DNA from 2 places in the Streptomyces sp. NPDC059008 genome. Region 1 is predicted to be linked to the other one. Evidence: predicted binding sites of a transcription regulator. Region 1 holds the regulator's gene; the other holds the start of a gene.

What was found. The regulator HrcA, encoded in region 1, represses chaperone genes, less so after heat shock. The targets are predictions, from matches to a motif close to TTNGCACTCNGNNNNNCNGAGTGCNAA.
Region 2: ACFWZH_RS25235 (FmdB family zinc ribbon protein) is a predicted target of HrcA. The motif match lies at 1,950-1,976, and genes of this name have one in related genera.

Annotation. Positions count from the first base shown of each region.
Region 1 covers NZ_JBHYJC010000004.1:43,250-46,452, reverse strand. The annotation lists gene ACFWZH_RS07945 (nitronate monooxygenase) at 1-255, opposite strand, end outside; gene dnaJ (molecular chaperone DnaJ) at 344-1,483, opposite strand; gene hrcA (heat-inducible transcriptional repressor HrcA) at 1,484-2,500, opposite strand; gene ACFWZH_RS07930 (MBL fold metallo-hydrolase) at 2,695-3,203, shown strand, end outside.
Region 2 covers NZ_JBHYJC010000023.1:64,728-67,930, forward strand. The annotation lists gene ACFWZH_RS25230 (S-methyl-5'-thioadenosine phosphorylase) at 592-1,425, opposite strand; gene ACFWZH_RS25235 (FmdB family zinc ribbon protein) at 1,603-1,938, opposite strand; gene ACFWZH_RS25240 (MFS transporter) at 2,051-3,203, opposite strand, start outside.

The sequences.
Region 1 (3,203 bases):
GTAGACCTCGACGGCGGCGGTGTCGGCCAGGGACGGCTGCGGCATGAAGAGATTGACGCCGAAGGGCCGGTCGGTCAGCGACCGCAGCTGTTTGATCTCCTGGTACATGCCGTCGGCGGTCTTGTAGCCGGCGGCGAGGAAGCCGAGACCGCCGGCGCCGCAGACGGCGGCGGCCAGCTCGGGTCCGGAGCCGCCTCCCGCCATCGGCGCCTGCACGATCGGATGGCGGCAGAGATCGGTCAGTGCGGTGGACATGAGCACATCGTGTCACGGGAAACGCCGAGCCCCCGCATCAGGGGCTCGGCGCAGGTACGCGCCTGGGCGCGCCGGCTCGGGCCGTGGCCTACCGCCCGTTGAACGCGTCCTTCAGCCGCGAGAACAACCCCTGCTGCCCCGGCTGGAACTGGCCCGTGGGCCGCTCCTCGCCGCGCAGCTTGGCGAGCCGCCGCAGCAGCTCCTCCTGCTCGGGATCGAGCTTGGTCGGGGTCTGCACCTCGACATGGACGATGAGATCGCCGCGGCCGTTGCCCCGCAGATGCGTCACCCCGCGCTGGTGCAGCGGAATCGACTGCCCGGACTGGGTGCCCGGCCGCACATCGATCTCCTCCACCCCGTCCAGCGTCTCCAGCGGGCACTTCGTGCCCAGCGCCGCCGCCGTCATCGGGATGGTGACCGTGCAGTGCAGATCGTCGCCGCGCCGCTGGAAGACCGGGTGCGGCAGCTCGTGGATCTCGACGTAGAGGTCACCGGCGGGTCCGCCGCCGGGGCCGACCTCGCCCTCGCCCGCGAGCTGGATCCGGGTGCCGTTGTCGACACCGGCCGGGATCTTGACGGTCAGCGTGCGGCGGGAGCGGATCCGCCCGTCGCCCGCGCACTCGGGGCACGGCGTCGGCACGACCGTGCCGAAGCCCTGGCACTGCGGGCACGGCCGCGACGTCATGACCTGGCCGAGGAAGGACCGGGTGACCTGCGAGACCTCACCGCGGCCGCGGCACATGTCACAGGTCTGCGCCGAGGTCCCCGGCGCCGCGCCCTCACCGGTGCACGTCGTGCAGACCACGGCGGTGTCGACCTGGATGTCCTTGGTCGTACCGAAGGCCGCCTCGTTCAGCTCGACGTCGAGCCGGATCATGGCGTCCTGGCCGCGGCGGGTGCGCGAGCGCGGTCCGCGCTGCGAGGCCGTGCCGAAGAAGGCGTCCATGATGTCGGAGAAGTTGCCGAAGCCCGCGCCGAAGCCGCCCGCGCCGCCACCGGCTCCGCCCGACTGCGACAGCGGGTCCCCGCCGAGGTCGTAGACCTGCTTCTTCTGCGGATCCGACAGGACCTCGTAAGCGGCGTTGATCTCCTTGAACCGCTCCTGGGTCTTGGGGTCCGGGTTCACGTCCGGGTGCAGCTCGCGCGCCAGCCGGCGGAACGCCTTCTTGATCTCGTCCTGCGAGGCATCGCGCCGTACGCCCAGGACCGCGTAGTAATCCGTGGCCACTTACGACTCCGCCAGGATCTGTCCGACGTAACGTGCCACTGCGCGTACCGCTCCCATCGTTCCGGGGTAGTCCATGCGGGTCGGTCCGACCACGCCGAGTTTGGCGACTGCCTCGTCGCCCGAACCGTAGCCGACCGTGACGACCGATGTGGACGTCAGGCCTTCGTGGGCATTCTCATGCCCGATACGTACGGTCATGCCCGAGTCCTTGGCCTCGCCGAGGAGCTTGAGCAGCACCACATGCTCCTCAAGGGCCTCCAGCACCGGACGGATGGTCAGGGGGAAGTCGTGCCCGAAGCGCGTGAGATTGGCGGTGCCGCCGATCATCAGCCGCTCTTCGGTCTCCTCCACCAAAGTCTCCAGCAACACCGACAGCACTGTCGAGACCGTGCCGCGGTCGTCCTGTTCGAAGGACTCCGGGAGATCCTGCACCAACTGGGGCACATCCGTGAAACGGCGTCCCACGACCCGGCTGTTGAGCCGCGCCCGCAGGTCCGCCAGCGAGGTCTCGGCGAACGGCGTCTGGCAGTCGATGAGCCGCTGCTCGACCCGCCCGGTGTCCGTGATCAGTACGAGCATCAACCGGGCCGGTGCCAGTGCCAGCAGCTCGACGTGCCGGACCGTGGACCGCGTCAGCGACGGGTACTGCACGACCGCGACCTGCCGGGTCAGCTGAGCCAGCAGCCGTACCGTGCGTCCCACCACGTCGTCGAGGTCGACGGCACCGTCCAGGAAGTTCTGGATCGCCCGCCGCTCCGGGCTGGACAGCGGCTTGACGCCGGCCAGCTTGTCGACGAAGAGGCGGTAGCCCTTGTCGGTCGGGATCCGCCCCGCGCTCGTGTGCGGCTGGGCGATGAAACCCTCGTCCTCCAGGGCTGCCATGTCGTTGCGGACGGTGGCCGGGGAGACCCCCAGCTGATGCCGCTCGGTGAGCGCCTTGGAGCCGACCGGCTCCTCCGTCCCGACATAGTCCTGGACGATGGCGCGCAGCACTTCGAGCCTGCGTTCACTGAGCATCCCGCGCACCTCCAGTCCGGCCGTCCGCCGTTTCGTTACTCCTGGCACTCACGCAAGCCGAGTGCCAGACCCGGAGCCAGTGTACGGCCGGGTAGCACGGCCACGGCAAGGGCGACCTTGCGCGGCGCCCGCCCGATGACCGTGTTCGGCCGATCCGCCGGGCAACGCTATCGCGATGGAGCTAGCGTCTCGGTATGGGCACTGCTTGGGAAGAGGCCGGGTGGGAACAGCTCGGTGACGGTGTCGCCAGGCGCCGGATGCCGGGCTGGGACGAGACGATCGGCGTGATCACCGGCTCGGCCGGCGTCATGATCGTGGACACCGGTGCGAGCATCCGCGACGGCGCGGATCTGCGCCGGGCGATCCGTGGCGTGCTGGGTCGGGAAGTGACGCATGTCGCGCTCACCCATCCGCATTTCGATCATGTGCTGGGCACCGCCGCCTTCGCCGGCGTCGAGGTGTTCGGCGCGGCCGGCCTGGGCGAGCTGCTCCGGCGCGGCAAGGACGAGCTGCGGCACGACGCGATGCGCCACGGCGTCTCGCGGGACGCCGCCGCGGAGGCCGCCGATCTGCTGGTCGCCCCGCACCACCATGTGCACGGCCAGCTGACCGTCGATCTCGGCGACCGGCAGGTGCTGCTCGCCAACGTCGGTCCCGGCCACACCGCCCACGACCTGGCGGTCCTGGTGCCCGGCCGGCACGG
Region 2 (3,203 bases), on a different contig from region 1:
GGGAGAGGACGGATATGGCCCTCGCCTAGGGGAGTTCGTTGAAAGTTCTCTGAAATGTCGCCGCTGTCATGAGCGCTATCGCGATCAAATGTGCGCCTGGGTGAAGGCTTTCGATTGGTGACGCACTTCTCATTTCTGGGCTATGGGTACGTGCAGTCGCCCGTGGGGTCGCATAAAGCGATCTTTGTGTGTGGTGAGGTGCGCTGAGCACCGAGTTCGTGCGTCGTCGGTCTCCGGCTGCACGGTAATGGCCAGAGCGGCCGCGGTCATGGTGACTGCCGCCAGGGCCCCGCGGCGCTGTCGCGCGAACCTTCGTAACCGATGACGGGAGGGCGTGACCTGCACCGGAGCGAACTGCGCCACTTCGCGGCGCGGAGGCGTGGGCAGGAGAGGGGCGGGCGGGGCCGAGCGGAGGGGCTGCGGCGTCGGGTCGGTGAATGTGCTGGGCATGAAGGACCGCCTGTGACGAGGGGTTTGCCTTGGGCTACGTCTCACCGTGCCGCAGTCCGCCCGCGCCCGCTCCGGGCTGTGGACGACCCCGCCCTTGTGGACAACCCGGCCACCCGGGAGAGGGAGCCGGGCGGAACAGGCTCACGGCAGCTCGATGCCCAGCTCCCAGCCCGCGTGGGCGTCGACGCACAGGCAGTCCCTGGCGGTGTTGTCGGGCAGTGCGGCGACCGCGTCGAAGAGCACCTCGCGCAGCCGGCCGACGTTCTGCGAGAAGACGGCGAGAACCTCTTCGTGGGAGACCCCGTCACCGGTCTCGGTGCCCGCGTCCAGGTCGGTGACCAGGGACAACGAGGTGTAGCACAGGCTCAGTTCGCGGGCCAGGACCGCTTCGGGGTGGCCGGTCATGCCGACCACCGACCAGCCCTGGGCGGCGTGCCAGCGCGATTCGGCGCGGGTGGAGAAGCGCGGACCCTCGATGACGACGAGCGTGCCGCCGTCGACCGGCTCCCAGTCGCGGCCGCGGGCGGCCGTGAGGGCGGCCCGACGGCCGGTGGGGCAGTACGGGTCGGCGAAGGTGAGGTGGACGACGTTGGGGACGCTGCCGTCCGGCAGCGGATGGCCGTCGAAGTAGGTCTGCGGGCGCGCCTTGGTGCGGTCGACGAGCTGGTCGGGGACGAGCAGCGTGCCGGGGCCGTACTCGGGGCGCAGACCGCCGACCGCGCACGGGCCGAGGACCTGCCGTACGCCGACGGAGCGCAGCGCCCACAGGTTGGCGCGGTAGTTGATGCGGTGCGGCGGGAGGTGGTGGCCGCGGCCGTGCCGGGGCAGGAAGGCGACCTGGCGGCCGGCGATCTCGCCCAGGAACAGCGAGTCGCTGGGGGCACCGTAGGGGGTGTCCACCGTGATTTCGGTCACGTCGTCGAGGAAGGAGTAGAACCCCGAGCCGCCGATGACACCTATCTCCGCGTCAGCCATGCGGGCCACACTAGCGGGAGCGGGTGCCGGTCGGCCCCGTGATCAGCGATCCGGCCGCCTCGTGGAGCACCAGAGGCCCTGAGGCACCGGAGCCACCCGACCACGGCCGGACCCCCGGAACAACCGAACCCCGCCGTCCACGAAGACGGCGGGGTCCGAAGAAGTGCGGGGTGCGGCTCAGGCCGCGGAGCTGGTGCTCGACGTGCTGCTGGAGGTCGCCGCGGCCGGGGTGGAGGACGCGGAGTCGGAGCTGCTCGACGAGGAGCCGGCGGAGTCCGAGGAGGACGTGCCGCTCGACGAGGGGGAGCTCTTCGCGGGGCTGCTGCTGGACGACGCACCGCGGCTGTCGTTGCGGTAGAAGCCGGAGCCCTTGAAGACGATGCCGACTGCGGAGAACACCTTCTTGAGGCGTCCGTTGCAGCTGGGGCACTCCGTGAGCGCGTCGTCGGTGAACTTCTGCACCGCCTCGAGGCCCTCGCCGCACTCGGTGCACTGGTACTGGTACGTCGGCACTTGACTTCCTCCTGGCACTCTCACTCGATGAGTGCTAACGACGCTCCATATTGCAGTATTCCCGCCCGTCAGTCCACCGTGACGGGGATACGGTGACCGACTCCACGTCCGTTCAGGCGCTCGTCAGCTCCCGCTCCCGGTCGTCGGCGGCAGCGGGGGACACAGCCGCGTCTCCCTGGGAGGCGACCACGGTCGAGGAGCGCGGCAGCAGGTGGGCGCGGAGCGCGACCAGTACCACCAGGGCCAGCGCCGTGCCCGCCAGCGGCACCAGGAAGCCGGTGCTCGGGCCGAAGCGGTCCGCCAGCTGGCCGGCGGAGGTGGCCGCGGCCGCCTGGCCCAGCGCGACCGCGCCGGTCAGCCAGGTGAAGGCCTCGGTACGGGCGGCGGCCGGCACCAGCGACTCGACGAGCGTGTAGCCGGTGATCAGGGCCGGGGCGATGCACAGGCCGACGACCAGGCCGACGGCGCCCAGCAGCGGCACGGCGGTCACCGTCCACAGCGGAGTGGTGGCCAGCGCCAGCAGGCCGTAGGCGACCAGCAGCCGGCGTCGCGGGCCGACCTTCCAGGCGATCGCGCCGCAGGCGACCCCGGCGAGCATGTTGCCGCCGGCGAAGATCCCGTAGAGCACGCCGTTGATGCCGGGCTGCCCGATGTCCTGGGTGAACGCGGTCAGCGAGACCTGCATACCGCCGAAGACGGCGCCGATGCCGAGGAACGCCACGATCAGGACGCGGACGCCGGGCACCGACAGCGCCGAGACGCGCGGCCGGTCGCCGGCCCCGGCCCGGTGCACCGGAGGCTGGCTGCGCCGCTGCGAGGCGAACAGCAGCCCGCCGGCCAGCGTCAGCGCGGCCTCGGCGATCAGGCCGGCCGCCGGGTGGATGCCCGTGCACAGCGCGGTCGCCAGGACGGGGCCGACCACGAAGGTGAACTCGTCGGTCACCGACTCGAAGGCGGCGGCCGTCGGCATCAACGGGCTGCCGCCGAGCCGGGAGGCCCAGCGGGCCCGCACCATCGGGCCGACCTGCGGAGTCGAGGCGCCCGTGGGGACGGCCACGGCGAGCAGCGCCCACAGGGGGGCGTGGACGAGGGCCAGGGTGATCAGTGCCGTGACGCCGGCGACGTGGACCAGGACGCCGGGGATCAGTACCGCGCGCTGGCCGAAGCGGTCGGCGAGTTTGCCGCTCTGCGGGGCGAACAGCGCCATCGAGACACCGGTGGCGGCGGACACCGCGCCCGCGGTGCCGTACGAGCCGGTGGTGGAC